DNA from 3 places in the Nonomuraea sp. NPDC050547 genome. Region 1 is predicted to be linked to each of the others. Evidence: riboswitches for the same ligand, from Rfam matches in the RefSeq annotation. Region 1 holds a riboswitch; each other region holds the start of a gene.
The links. A riboswitch is a leader RNA that binds a small molecule or an ion and turns the genes downstream of it on or off. The one in region 1 is predicted to bind cobalamin.
Positions count from the first base shown of each region.

Region 1 (4,760 bases):
CGCCGACAACCAGCGGTAGGCGGCCAGGTAGTGGTGGCTCGGCGGCAGGTCGGGGTCGTGGTAGATGGCGATCGGGTTCTCGCCGAAGCCGCGCGGCGGCTGGACCATGACCACCACGTTGCCCGCGCGCAGGGCCGCCAGCACGATGTCGCCCTCGTGCACGAACAGCTCGCCGGGCGGCGTACCCCAGTGCCGTTCCATGCCGGCGCGCAGGTCCGCGGGCAGTGTGCGGTACCAGCGCTCGTAGTCGGCGGCGGGGATGCGCACCGGGTTTCCCGCCAGGTGTTCCTCGGTCAGCCAGTCCTGGTCCTGGCCGCCGGCGGCGATCAGCGCGTGGATGAGCGCGTCGCCGTCCTGCTCGGCGACCCCGGGGAAGCCTTCGCCGAGGTCGTAGCCGGCCTCGGCCAGCCTGGCCAGCAGCCCGACCGTGCTCGCGGGGGTGTCCAGGCCGACCGCGTTGCCGACCCTGGAGTGCTTGGTCGGGTACGCCGACAGCATGACCACGAGCCGCCGCTCGGCCGGCGGCGTGTGCCTGAGCAGGCCGTGGCGCACCGCGATCCCGGCCACGCGGCGGGCTCGCTCGGGGTCGGCCGTGTAGACGGTCAGGCCGTCCTCGTCGATCTCCTTGAACGAGAACGGCACCGTGATGATCCGGCCGTCGAACTCGGGGATGGCCACCTGCGAGGCGGCGTCGAGCGGGGACAGGCCGTCGTCGTTGTCCTCCCACTCCTTCTTGCCGCTGGTCAGGCAGAGTCCTTGCAGGATCGGGACGTCCAGGGTGGCCAGCGCGCCGACGTCCCACGCCTCGTCGTCGCCGCCCGCGCCCGCGGTGGCCGGACGGGAGCCGCCCGCCGCCAGGACGGTCACGACCAGGGCGTCGGCGGTGCGCAGGACGTCGAGGAGCGCCGGTTCTGCCGTTCTGAGCGAGGAGCAGTACACCGGCAGCGGCCGGCCGCCCGACTCCTCGATCGCCCGGCACAGGGACTCCACGAACGCGGTGTTGCCGGCCACGTGGTGGGCCCGGTAGTACAGGACGCCGATCACGGGGCCCTCGGTGGCCTTGGAGTCGCGCTCCAGCGGGCCCCAGGAGGGCATGGGGGCCGGTGGGGCGAAGCCGTACCCGGTCAGGAGGACCGTGTCGGACAGGAAGCCGTGCAACTCGGCGAGGTTGGCGGGGCCGCCGTGCGCGAGGTAGGCGTGCGCCTCGGCGACGACGCCCGCGCTCACCGTGGACAGTTCCATCAGCTCGGCGTCGGGGGCCTGCTCGCCGCCGAGCACGACGACCGGGCGTGGGCCGGCGAGCAGCGCGTCGAGGCCTTCCTCCCACGCGCGGCGGCCGCCGAGCAGCCGGACCACGATCAGGTCGACGCCGTCCACGAGCGCGGGCAGGTCGTCGGTGAGCAACCTGGCGGGGTTGCCCAGGCGGTAGTCAGCGCCGCTGGCGCGCGCGCTCAGCAGGTCGGTGTCGGATGTAGAGAGCAGCAGAACGCCAGGCACGCCGCAGTCCTCCCTCGGGGTCCTCGCCCCGTTCGCAGGTGTCGCGACGGCAGGAGTCTCCTGGCTCCCGGATCCATGCTCACCCCGGCCTTCCCGCCCATCGCTGGACAGTGGCCTGTGGTGGGGTTCGCTTCCCGGTCACAGTGGCGGGACCGCGCCGGTTTCTCACCGGCTTCCTCCCATTGCCGTCGCCTAAGGGTGAGCCTACTGGCGTTACCATCCTCATCGTGTCCATAGCCGACTTTTCCGGACGTCTCCGCCCAGATGCCTGTCCGGGAGCGCTACAGACGCACGCCGCGGCGGACGGCCCGCTGGCCAGGATCCGCCTGCCCGGCGGTGCCATCACCCCAGCTCAGCTGCGTGAGCTGGCCGCCTTTGGCGCGAGCGGGATCGAGCTGACCTCGCGCGCCAACGTCCAGGTGCGTGCGGTGGAATCTCCGGCGGTCTTCGCCGACCGGATGGCCGCGGTGGGCCTGTTGCCCTCGCCGACGCACGAGCGGGTGCGCAACATCGTCGCCTCGCCGCTCGGCGGGCGGCTGACCGGCTTCGCCACCCACCCCCTCGTGGAGGCGCTGGACCGCGCCCTGTGCGCCGACCCCGCCTTGGCCGGCCTGCCCGGCCGCTTCCTGTTCGCCCTGGACGACGGCACCGGCGACGTCGCCTCGCTGGGCGCCGACGTCACCCTGGTCGAGGACGGCATCCTGCTGGCCGGTACGCCCTTCTCGACGCCCGGCGACGGAGTGGACATCCTCCTGGCCGCCGCGCGAGCCTTCCTGGCCGAGCGCGCGGACAGCGGCGCCTGGCGCGTCGCCGAACTCCCCGACGGCCCCGCCCGCGTCGCCGCCCGCCTCAGCGCCGCCCGCGTCCAGGCCGCCGCCGCGGTGGCCTCCCCGCAGCGGGCGCGCGGGGCCGGGGTGGTCGCGCTGCCGGACGGGCGGGTGGCGGTGGAGGCCGTGGTCCCGCTCGGGCGCCTGACCGCGGCCCAGGCGCGCCTGCTCGCCGACCTCGATGTCCCGGTACGGCTCACGCCCTGGCGTACCGTCGTGCTCCTCGACCTCGCCGAAGCACCCGACCTGACCGGATCCGGCCTGGTCACCGACCCGGACTCCCCCTGGACAGGGGTGAGCGCGTGCACCGGCAGCCCCGGCTGCGCCAAGTCCCTGGCCGACGTCCAGCACGACGCCGCCCAGTGGGTGGCCGCCCGTGAGCGCCGCCCGGAACTGCCCGTGCACTGGGCAGGCTGCGAGCGCCGCTGCGGCCTGCCCAAGGGCCGGGTCGTCGAGATGGTCGCGACCGGCGACGGATACCAAGAAAGGCAGAAGTGAGCGACTACATACGCGACGGCGCCGAGATCTACCGGCGTTCGTTCGCCACCATCCGCGCCGAGACGGACCTGTCCGGGCTCCCGGCCGACGTGGCCCAGGTGGCGGTGCGGATGATCCACTCATGCGGGATGACCGACCTGGTCGGCGATCTCGGCTGGTCGCCGCGCGTGGTCGGGGACGCGCGCGCGGCGCTCGGGGCGGGGGCGCCGATCCTGTGCGACGCCATGATGGTGGCCTCCGGCGTGACCAGGCGCAGGCTGCCCGCCGGCAACGAGGTGATCTGCACGCTCGGCGCGCCCGGCGTGGCCGAACTGGCGGAGAAGCTCGGCACCACGCGCAGCGCGGCGGCGCTGGAGTTCTGGCGCGACCGGCTGGACGGCTCCGTCGTGGCGATAGGCAACGCGCCCACGGCACTGTTCCGGCTGCTGGAGATCGTCGCGGAGGGCGGGCCGAGACCGGCGGCGGTGCTGGGGATTCCCGTGGGGTTCATCGGCGCGGCCGAGTCCAAGCAGGCGCTGGCCGAGAGCGGGCTTGAGCACCTCGTGGTGCGCGGCAGGCGCGGCGGCAGCGCGATGACGGCGGCGGCGGTCAACGCCATCGCCAGCGAGGTGGAGTGATGGAACACAACGAGCGCGCGGCGGGCAGAGAGCCGGCGGCGGACAGCGAGCGGGCGGCGGGCGCCGGGCGGCTTTTCGGGGTGGGGCTCGGACCTGGGGATCCGGAGCTGATCACGGTGAAGGCGGCCAGGCTGATCGGCGAGGCCGACGTCATCGCCTACCACGCCGCCCGGCACGGACGCAGCATCGCCCGTTCGATCGCCCTGCCGTACCTGCGGGAAGGGCAGATCGAAGAGTTGCTGCTCTACCCGCTGACCACGGAGACCACCGACCACCCGGGCGGCTACCAGGGCGCGCTGGACGACTTCTACGTCGAGTGCGCCGCCAGGCTCGCCGCCCACCTCGACGCCGGGCGGACGGTCGTGGTGCTGAGCGAGGGCGACCCGCTCTTCTACGGCTCCTACATGCACATGCACAAGCGCCTGGCCCACCGCTACCCGACCGAGGTGGTGCCGGGCGTCACCTCGATCAGCGGGGCGTCGGCGGTGCTCGGCCGTCCCCTGGTCGAGCGGGACGAGACGCTGACCGTGCTGCCCGGCACCCTGCCCGGCGAGGTGCTGGCCGAGAAGCTGCGCGCCACCGACTCGGCGGCGGTGCTGAAGCTGGGCCGTACCTTCGAGAAGGTACGCGACGCGCTGGCCGAGGCCGGACGGCTGGACGACGCCTGGTACGTGGAACGCGCCACCATGGGCGCCCAGCGGGTCGCGCCGCTGAAGGACGTGGATCCCGAGGGCGTCCCGTACTTCTCGCTGGCGCTGCTGCCGAGCCCGGCCGAGCACACGTTCGTGCCCGAGAAGCCGGCGGGGCAGGGGCCGGGCGAGGTCGTCGTGGTCGGGCTCGGGCCCGCCGGGCGGCCGTGGCTCACGCCGGAGGCGCAGGAGGCGCTGGCCGCCGCCACCGACCTGGTCGGCTACGGCCCCTACGTGGACCGCGTCCAGCCGAACCCGCGCCAGCGCCGCCACCGCACCGACAACCGGGTCGAGGCCGAGCGGGCCAGGCACGCGCTGGAGATGGCGCGCGACGGCGCCCGGGTGGCGGTCGTCTCCTCCGGCGATCCGGGCGTGTTCGCGATGGCCAGCGCGGTGCTGGAGGCGGCGTCCGACTTCCCCGGCGTGCCGGTGCGAGTGGTGCCGGGGCTGACCGCCGCGCAGGCCGTGGCCGGGCGGGTGGGGGCGCCGCTGGGGCACGACTACTGCGTACTGTCCCTGTCTGACCTGCTCAAGCCGTGGGAGGTGGTGGCCGAGCGGCTGCGCGCCGCGGCGCGGGCCGACCTGGTGCTGGCGTTGTACAACCCGGCCTCGCGCAGCCGTACCTGGCAGGT
Region 1 covers NZ_JBITGW010000015.1:289,435-294,194, forward strand. The annotation lists gene cobN (cobaltochelatase subunit CobN) at 1-1,497, opposite strand, end outside; cobalamin riboswitch at 1,528-1,733, opposite strand; gene ACIBHY_RS34500 (precorrin-3B synthase) at 1,725-2,822, shown strand; gene ACIBHY_RS34505 (precorrin-8X methylmutase) at 2,819-3,439, shown strand; gene ACIBHY_RS34510 (precorrin-2 C(20)-methyltransferase) at 3,439-4,760, shown strand, end outside.

Region 2 (4,760 bases), on a different contig from region 1:
CCGGGATGCCGGGGATGTCCTGGACGGAGCCGTCGGCCCGCTTGATGGCGTCGCGCAGGTCCTGCGTCCACAGCCCGCGCTCCTGAAGGTCGCGCACCAGGTACCGGTTGACCTGCAGGAACTCGCCCGACAGCGTCTCGCGCTTGAACACGTTGGACACCTGCGGCTCGATGCACTCGTAGCACCCGGCGATGGAGGCGATCGTCGCCGTCGGCGCGATGGCGATCATGAGCGAGTTGCGCAGCCCGGTCTCGGCGATCCTGGCGCGCAGCGCGTCCCAGCGCTCGGAGGCGCCGACGCCGTAGTGGTCGGGGTGCAGCACGCCCTGGGCGGCGCGGGTGTCGTCGTAGGACGGGTGCCGGCCCCGCTCGACGGCCAGATCGGCGGAGGTGGCGTAGGCGGCGAGGGCGATCTCCTCGGCGATCCTGGTCGACAGCGCCAGCGCCTCCGGCGAGTCGAACGGCAGGCGCAGCGCGAAGAACACGTCGGCCAGGCCCATGACGCCGAGCCCGATCGGCCGCCACCGCTTGTTCGCCTTCTCGGCCTCGGGCGTCGGGTAGAAGCCCAGGTCGATGGTGCGGTCGAGGAAGCGCACCGCGGTGCGGACGGTGCCGGCCAGGCGCTCCCAGTCCAGGCCGGCGCCGGTGACGTGGGCGGCCAGGTTGACCGAGCCGAGGTTGCAGACCGCGGTCTCGCCGTCGCTGGTCACCTCCAGGATCTCGGTGCACAGGTTGGACAGGTGGATGACGTTCTCCGGCCTGGCCGTCTGGTTGGAGACGCGGTTGGCGGCGTCCTTGAAGGTCATCCAGCCGTTGCCGGTCTGGGCGAGCGTGCGCATCATCCGGCCGTACAGGGTGCGGGCCGGCATCTGCCGCGTGTACAGGCCCTGCGCCTCGGCGGCGCGGTAGGCGGTGTCGAAGGCGTCGCCGTACAGGTCGGTGAGGTGCGGGACCGTCTTGGGGTCGAACAGCGACCACACGCCGTCGGACTCCACGCGGCGCATGAACTCGTCCGGCACCCAGTTGGCGAGGTTCAGGTTGTGGGTACGGCGGGCGTCCTCGCCGGTGTTCTCCCGCAGCTCCAGGAACTCCTCGATGTCGGCGTGCCAGGTCTCCAGGTAGACGCAGGCCGCGCCCTTGCGCCGGCCGCCCTGGTTGACGGCGGCCACGGAGGAGTCGAGCGTGCGCAGCCACGGCACGATGCCGTTGGAGTGCCCGTTCGTGCCCTTGATGAGCGATCCGCGCGAGCGGACCCGGGTCCAGGAGATGCCGATGCCGCCGGCGTACTTGGACAGGCGGGCGACCTGCCCGTACCGGTCGTAGATGGACTCCAGCTCGTCCCGGGGCGAGTCCAGCAGGAAGCACGACGACAGCTGCGGCCGGCGCGCGCCGGAGTTGAACAAGGTCGGAGAAGACGGCAGATAGGACAACGTCGACATCAAGGCGTACAGCTCGGCGGCCTCGCCGACCGTCTGGGACAGGCCGCAGGAGACGCGGAGCATGAAGTGCTGCGGGCGCTCCAGCACCTTGCGGGTCTCGGGGTGGCGCAGCAGGTAGCGGTCGTAGACGGTGCGCAGGCCGAAGTACTCGAACCGCTCGTCGGCGTCGGCGTCGATGAGGGCGTCCAGCTCTTCACGATTTTCCCGGACGAAACCGGCGAGCGCGTCCTGGATGAGCCCGGCCGCGTGCGTGGCGGCGACGGAGTCCGAGAACGAGCGGACACCGTGGCCCGCCGCCTCGTCGGCGATCTCCTCGGCCAGCAACCGTGCGGCGACCCGGGAGTTGGCCGGGTCGGCGATCACGCGCGCCGCCGCCTCCTCGATGGCCAGCCGCCGATCCATCTCAACGATCTGCGTCACGTGCAACACTCCTCGCGAGCGAGCTTTCCCCCTGCGAGGGCACGCGAGAGCGCACACGGCAAGTACGGAGATCCCCCGGCCGCGCAGCCCCCGGGCCCTCCCTCGAGGCCCAATGGACAGGACAACCGCTGGCAGGTCTTCGGGCTCGCGGGCGTCTCAACGCGTGAGTCCTACTGGCCGTCGCTTCCCGGACCATGGTCCAGTGCTGATGACGGCGGTCGTTCCCGCTTACCGCTGCGGGGCAGCCCTGGAATCGCACCAGGTTCCCTTTTGCTCCGCCTCCGGGGAGGCGAACCAGCGACAGTGCAGGATCCTACATCTAGTGGCCGATCCCGCAACTATCCCCGGTATGTTGTGCTCGGCGTGTCGAGCATGCCGAGTTCACGGAGTACTCTGCGGGTACGGGCGGACTCGGTGGCCAGCCATGTGGAGAAGTCGTCGCCGCTGAGCGGGATGGCCTCCCAGCCCCCGTTACGGCAGGCCTCGTGCCACGGCGCCGACCGGGTCGCCTCCTCCATCATGCGCACCGCGGCGCCCCGCCGTTCGCCGTCCATCGCCGCGGGCCCGACCACCGCGCACCAGTCGGCGAAGTCGACGCGAACCCCGCACTCCAGGAGCGTGGGGGCGTCGACGCCGGGGACCCGGGCGGCCGAGGAGACGGCCAGCGGCCTGATCCGGCCGGAGTCGAGCCGGGCCCGCCAGTCGCGCAGCCGCCCGGTGGCCGCCGCGACCTTGCCGCCCTGCATGGCTGCCGCCACCTCCTGGGCGCCCGGGTAGCCGGTGTAGTCGATCTTCCTGACGTCCACGCCGAGCCCCTGCGCCACCAGGCCGAACAGCAGGTGATCGGGCTCGCCCAGGGGCCCGCCGGCCAGGTAGGTGCGCTCCGGCTGGGCCAGCAGGTGGGCGGCGAAGGCGTCGAAGTCCTTCAGCCGTGAGTTGGCCGGCACCACCAGCACCTCGACGTTGCCGGTGAGCCTGGCCAGCGGCGTGGTGGCGACGTGCATGGGGCGCTGGTCGTTCAGCTCGGCGGCGGCCAGCGCGGGCAGGCCGGTGACGGTGACGGTGGTCGTGCCGCCCGTGCCGGTGGCGGGGTAGCCGGTCCTGCGCAGGGTGCGGTAGAGCGCCTGTGCGACCGCGGCCCATCGCTCACCGCCGGGGACGACGCCGACGGGGCCGAGGCCGTTCGCGCCGCCACCCGCGCCGGCGCATCCGGAGACACAGGCGGCCAGGCCGAGCCCGAGTGCGAAGAACTGCCGACGCCGCATGATGCCCCTCCCCGAACCCCGATAGACCTCCCATTACATGAGGTTATTGGCAGATCACACGGTGTTACACATCGGGGGGCACTCTTCACGTTTCATCGGCCGGCAGCGCGAACAACCTGATGTAGAGCGGGCGGGCGTCCGGGGGCGCGTCGTCGGCCTGGTGACTGTACTTGGACAGCAGCGCGATGTACTCCTCGAAGAAGGCGTCGAACCCCTCCTTGGTCATCCGGCCGAACCCCCGTGAGGCCTTGGCCCAGTCGGGATCGCGCCGGTAGGCGGCCCCGAAGCGGTCCATCAGCGCGCGGTCCTCGGCCATGCCGATGCGGTAGAACTCCTCCAGCACCGCGCGGCTCTCCGGCGCCACGTCGCGGAAGTTCGGCGTGCGGATGTCGCGCGGCATGTCGGCCTTGCGCCACCAGCGCTCGCGGCCGGCCGAACGCTCGGGAATCTCCTCGATGAAGCCGTACTTCTCCAGCTGGCGCAGGTGGTAGCTGGTCGTGCCGGTCTTGGCGCCGAGCAGCTCGCCCAGCGTGGTGGAGGTGGCGGGGCCGTGCACGTTGAGGTGCGACAGCATGCGCCGGCGCATCGGATGGGCCAGGGCCTTCAGACGCTCGTGATCGTCGAGATACAGCGGCGCCCCATCCTCATCCCTCATGAGGAGAGAGCTTAGTCCTGCCGGATGATTTCTGCAGACATGTCTTTGCCGACAAATCTCTGCAGAGTAGCGTCGGCAGCATGAAGAGGTTAGTGATCATGTTGTTCGCGCTCGTCTGCGCGTTCGTTCCGGCCGTTCCCGCGCTGGCCGCCGACGGGCTGACCGTCACCGAGGTCTCCTTCCGCGGCAGCGGCGGGCTCCAGATGCACGGCAGCGTGCTGGTCCCCTCCGGCGCGCGCGGGCCGCTGCCCGGCCTGGTGCTCGTGCACGGATCAGGCGGCGGCACCCCGCGTACGAAGCTGATGACCGAGGCCGAGGCCTTCGCCCGCCAGGGCCTGGCCGTGCTGGTCTACGACAAGCGCTCCGAGGGCTACTCGATGACCGTCCGCGACTACGGCCAACTGGCCGGCGACGCGCTCGGCGCGCACGCGGCCCTGCGCGCCTTCGCGGGGGTCGATCGGGGCAACGTCGGCATCTGGGGCCTGAGCGAGGGTGGCTGGGTCGCCCCGCTGGCCGCCACCCGCTCCAAGGACGTCGCCTTCGTGGTGATCGTCGGCGGCAACGCCATGCAGCCGCTGCGCCAGCAGACCTGGGCGGTCGCCGCCGGGCTGCGCAACGCCGGCGTCAGCGGCCCGGTGCCCGACCGCGGTGTACCCGCCGTCTACCGGCTGCTGGCCGGGGCGGGGCAGTTCCCGATGCCCTGGCACGACGCGCAGGCCGTGCTCGCCCGGGTCACCCAGCCCGTGCTCGGCATCTGGGGCGCCCACGACCTGCTCACCCCGCCGCGGGAGACCCCGGGGCTGCTGGCCGAGGGCCTCGCGCACGAGAACTACACGCTGCGCTACTTCGCCGGCGCCGACCACGCCGCCCACCTCACGCCCGACCGCGGCGTCACCCGCTCCCCCGAGCTCGCGCCCGGCTACGCCGAGGCCGTCGGGACCTGGGTGAAGCGCGTCGCCGCCGGGCGGCTGCCGACCGCGGA
Region 2 covers NZ_JBITGW010000005.1:38,437-43,196, forward strand. The annotation lists gene ACIBHY_RS14005 (ribonucleoside-diphosphate reductase subunit alpha) at 1-1,858, opposite strand, end outside; cobalamin riboswitch at 1,971-2,172, opposite strand; gene ACIBHY_RS14010 (Bug family tripartite tricarboxylate transporter substrate binding protein) at 2,197-3,123, opposite strand; gene ACIBHY_RS14015 (ArsR/SmtB family transcription factor) at 3,209-3,778, opposite strand; gene ACIBHY_RS14020 (alpha/beta hydrolase) at 3,859-4,760, shown strand, end outside.
Region 2: linked by a shared signal. The riboswitch ahead of ACIBHY_RS14005 (ribonucleoside-diphosphate reductase subunit alpha) and the one ahead of cobN (cobaltochelatase subunit CobN) in region 1 are both predicted to bind cobalamin.

Region 3 (4,760 bases), on a different contig from region 1:
AGCCCCGCCACCAGCAACGGCACCGTCAGCGCCCACATCCGTCTCACAGCACGGCCCGTGCGGCCTCCAGGAAGGCCGGGTCGCGGTCGAGCAGGATGACCGTGTCCACCCGGGACTCCCGCCACACGGCGAGCCGCTCGGTCATGGCCTCGATCGGGCCGATCAAGGCCACCTCGTCGAGCAGCCGGTCGGGCACCGCGGCCGTGGCGGCATCACGGTCACCGGCGGCGAAGTGCTTACGGATGTCGTGAGCCGCGCCCTCGTACCCCATCTGGACGACCACGTCGGCATAGGTGTTACGCACGCCAGGCGAAGCCGCGCCGATCAGATGGGAGTAGAGCGGGCGTAACCGCTCCCGCCCCGCCTCAACCGTGTCAGCGTGCGCGACGTACAGAATGGGGCAGATCTTCACATCCCCCGGCGCGCGACCTGCCCCGGCGATGCCCGAGTCCAGCGGAGCCAGGATCGCGGCCTCGTGCTCGGGCGCGTACATCCCCGACAGCCACCCGTCGGCGAGCTCACCGGTGAGCGACAGGTTGCCGGGCCCAATGGCCGCCAGATACAGCGGAATGCGCGGCCGGAGCGGTGTCATCTCCGAGCGGATCGGCCGCGCCCGCCCCGTGGAGCCCGCACCCGTGTACGGCAGGCGGTACAGCTCGCCGGCGTACTCCACCCGTTCCTCGCGCGCGATGGCCTTACGCACGATCTCGACGTACTCCCGGGTGCGGCGCAGCGGCCGGTCGTACGGCAGGCCGTGCCAGCCCTCCACGATCCACGGCACCGACAGCCCGAGGCCGAGCTGGAACCGGCCGCGCGACAGCACGTCCAGCGTCATCGCGGTCATCGCCGTGGCGGCCGGTGTACGGGCCGGGATCTGCATGATCGCGGTGCCCAGCTCGATGCGCTCGGTCACGGCGGCCAGGTAGCCGAGCACGCTGACGGCGTCCGGTCCGTACTCCTCCACGCTCCACACGGAGTCGACGCCGATGCTCTCGGCGTGCCGGATCGCCGGCAGCACCTCCTCCATCGGCTCGCCGCCGTAGCCCATCGCAAGTCCGAGCCGCATGTCTTCGTCTCCTCCTGGGTTCACGCGAAGGGCAGGGGCACCGGTGTCAGATCTGATGACGGCGGGATCCGGCTCCCGCCCATGAACGGGAACGCGGCCGGGGCGTTGCAGGACAGGCCGGGCACGATGACCCGGGCGACGTGCAGGTCCATGCCTGCGACGGTGAGGTCCACGGCGTAGGCCCGGAAGGTCGCCGCGCCCCTGGCGGGCGATCCTGCGGGGTGGCGCAAGCGGTCGAGCGTCTCGCCCCGCAGGCGTACATCCAGGTAGAGCTGGACGTGCAGGCGCACGTCGTTGACCGAACGCCAGCCGCGCCGCAGGTCGTCGAGGTAGCGGCGGTCGGCGCGGCGTGGCAGGTACGGTGGTCCGGGATCCAGGCGCAGCAGCACGCGGCCGGTCTCATAGGTGCCGATGGCCTCGGTGAACGCCTTGGCTGCGGCCTCCTCAGCGGTCTCCCGGCAGGCGCTGCCGAATCCCACGATCCCGCGCTCGCGGTCCTCGACGAAGACCCCGGCGACGATCGCCCCGAATTCCGATGGAATCTCCAGCGGCGTGACCGTCAGCCCGGACGTCGCCGCCTCGCCCAGCGCGGTGGCCAGCGGGCCCGTCTCGGGCACCGGGAGCGGGGCGGCTTCATGGCGGCCGGCCCACCAGAGCGTGACCGCGTCACGTTCCAGCACTTCACGCAGGGCCGCCCGCCTCGCCTGCTCCCGCGTCGGGCCGGCGGCGGTACCGGCCAGGACCGGGTAGTTGGTGTACGGCTCGCCGCGGCGTGGGCCGGTGAAGTAGTTGACGTAGACCAGCGAGGCGGGCACCAGGACCCGCTCCCCCGAGGTCAGGTCCTCGGCGGGCACCCAGGTGATCTCCAGTTCCCGGGTCATCGGGACGAACGGAAAGCCCTTGGCCGCGTACTGGGCGGGAGAATAGAGGGCGAAGTCCCGAGGGTCGAGTGCGGGTTCGGTCAGATCTCGGTGGGCGGCTCGGGTCAGGCCGCCGGGCACCTGGTTGGCGCAATGGCGCTCGATCGCCTCCCCGATCGCGGCCAGGCGAGCTGCGTCTTCGTCACCGAGGGCCGCGCCACCGGTCACCTCTGTCCCTTGAACAGCGGTGTACGAGACCATGCTGGCGACGACAGGGTGGCGTGGCCGGTCCCGGCGCACTTCGCGGATCATGAGCAAGACCTTCCTGGGTGTGCCGGGACCGGGAAATCAGGTCTTACTCGTCGTCGTCCTCACGCCACTCGAACGGCGAGTCCACCGCGGGGGTGTGGGACTTCAGGCAGGTCTGCGGGTCATCGGGTTCGGCGAAACCGTGGTGCGCCATGTGCGTCCTCCTTCGGCATTCTGCACAAGTGATGCAGTTGCGAACTCTTCGCAAGAAGTTTAGGCACAGGCTCACCGGGATTTCAAGAATTCATTTGTCCAGCAGGGCGCAGTCCCCGCATTTATCGCCGTCCGGCACCCGGTAATAGAGACAGCACGTGGTGCGCCGGAACGCGAGTTCTGGAGAGGTGAGGGAGCCTTTCCCGGCCAGCCCGCCAGTGGCCAGCAGCAGGTTCACCAGCCGAGCGGCCCGGGGGGCGAGCTCCGGGCGGGCGGTTGCCACGGCACGTCCGGCTTCGGCGACGGCCGAGGCGGCGTTGCCATACAGGAGTCCGGGGGCGACTTTCACCCGCAGGCCGCGCGCGAACGGTTCGAGGTGGCGGCGCACCACCATGTCGTAGAGCAGGGCGGCGACCTGGCCTTCCGTCCCTGCATGCCATCCCGCGAGCGTGGGCAGCCGCAGGCGTGAGTCGTCGTCGGCGCGGTCGAGCCGGGTCAGGTCGGGGATGACTCCGCGGGTGAGCACGGCGCCCACGACAGGCGACCAGAGGCGCGCGGCGTGGCTCAGCTGGGCGATGGAGGCGCCGATGCGCAACTCGGCGGTGTCGTACCTGGCGGCGGTCGCCTCGACCAGATCGGTGAGTCCGCGCGCGTAGTCGGCGCTCACGTCGTGCCATCCCGCGGGGTCGCCGCCAAGGTGCGGAGCGAAGAACGAACCGAATTCGGCGATTTCCTCGAGCGTGCTGCGGACGGACTCTTCCGACGCCGCTTCCATAACTCCAGGCTCCATTCTCAAAAAGGGAATGACTAAATGGCCGGACGGCAAATCCGGCAGTTTCTGGAGAGATCAGGGACTACTCACGGCGGGATCGAGCGGCCGACGGCACGCCATCGTTCTTCAGGCGCCATGGCCTGCTCCTCTCCGGGGAAATCCGCCCCAGGTCGTCGAGGAGGCGACCGCGTGAGTCTCCTGGCTCTCGGGTCGATGCTCGTCCCCGCCTTCCCACCCCCGGGGAAGGGTGGTGGCGTCGAGGGGATCCGCTCGCCGATCACAGTGGCGGGACCGCGCCGGAGTCACACCGGCTTCCTCAGTCCGCGCTCGCCTTTACCCGGCCATCATGACACGGATCCGGTCAGTTGGGCGGATATGAGGCGGGTGTAGGCGCCATCGCCGGTCAGGAGCCTCATGGGTGCCGGTCTCGGCGACGCGGCGGGATTCCCGTACCACGATGCGGTCGGCGGTCAGGATGGTGGACAGCCGGTGGGCGATGATCAGCGTGGTGCGGTCGCGACGGACGGAGGCCACGGCGGCGGCGACCTCCTGCTCGCTTTCGGTGTCGAGGCTGGAGACGGCTTCGTCCATGACGAGGATGGGCGCGTCCTTGAGGATGGCGCGGGCGATGGCGATGCGCTGGCGCCGGCCGCCGGACAGGCGGGTCCCGAACTCGTGGGCCTGGGCGGCCGTGGCGGCGGAGATGACGGACTGCGGCTGGGCGCCCTCGCCGCTTCGGCCGACAGGTCCGGGCATGCTGCTGCCTCACGGACTCGCGGTGCCGGCGCAGGATGGCGTCCGGGCCGACCACAAGCCGCAGCCTGTGCAGGACCGCGCGGGGCAGTGCGGTCAGGAGCTCCGCCGGGAAGAAGCGGTCCTCGGGAGCGAACCTCACCCGCGCATCGGCGCCGAGCTGCCGTTCCAAGACCACGACCTGGCCGGACGGGATTGTCGGCAGCCGCAGTGTTCGAGGACGGCTTACGAAATCGACGCCGCGTTGAGCGCGACGACGAGGCTGGCCGCGGCGAGCATGAACGCGGCGGATGTTCCCACATACCGCTCCGGCTTGCTTCGGGACACCGCATTGGGGATGACGCTGAGCACGGCGAACCCGAACACCGCCCAGGTGCCGATACCCGCGACGGGGTCTGCCACCACGTCGATCCATCCGACACGGTCCACGACCACGACTGCGAACGCGACATAGAGCACCAGCGCGATACCGCTGCCAACCCGCAGTGGTCCCGGTAGGACCCGGTGCCGCCCACCCCATGCCAGGCTCCCCCATGGCGCGCCGCACACGAGGGCCAGTTGCAAGACCGACAGCAGCACGAGGACGACGATGAAGAGGACAACCAGGACAGGCACCAGTTCGTTCATGAGATCGTCCCTCCAGGGGTCGATACGCATCGCCGGGAAGTCACGATATGTCGCGTTGCACTCCAAGTCAAGATATATCGCGATAACTACGGCAACCTACCCCAAGTTCCCGGTCAGGCCGGCTTGCAGCGAGATGGGCCAGGCGAAGCGGCACCCTCTCCTGAGGGGCGGAGCCGGCGCACGCCGTGCACGGCCAACCTCGCCGTGAGCTGGCCCAACG
Region 3 covers NZ_JBITGW010000019.1:128,191-132,950, forward strand. The annotation lists gene ACIBHY_RS40020 (MATE family efflux transporter) at 1-38, opposite strand, end outside; gene ACIBHY_RS40025 (LLM class F420-dependent oxidoreductase) at 44-1,066, opposite strand; gene ACIBHY_RS40030 (YcaO-like family protein) at 1,087-2,238, opposite strand; gene ACIBHY_RS40035 ((2Fe-2S)-binding protein) at 2,480-3,163, opposite strand; cobalamin riboswitch at 3,331-3,530, opposite strand; gene ACIBHY_RS40040 (ATP-binding cassette domain-containing protein) at 3,494-3,916, opposite strand; gene ACIBHY_RS40045 (hypothetical protein) at 4,139-4,540, opposite strand.
Region 3: linked by a shared signal. The riboswitch ahead of ACIBHY_RS40035 ((2Fe-2S)-binding protein) and the one ahead of cobN (cobaltochelatase subunit CobN) in region 1 are both predicted to bind cobalamin.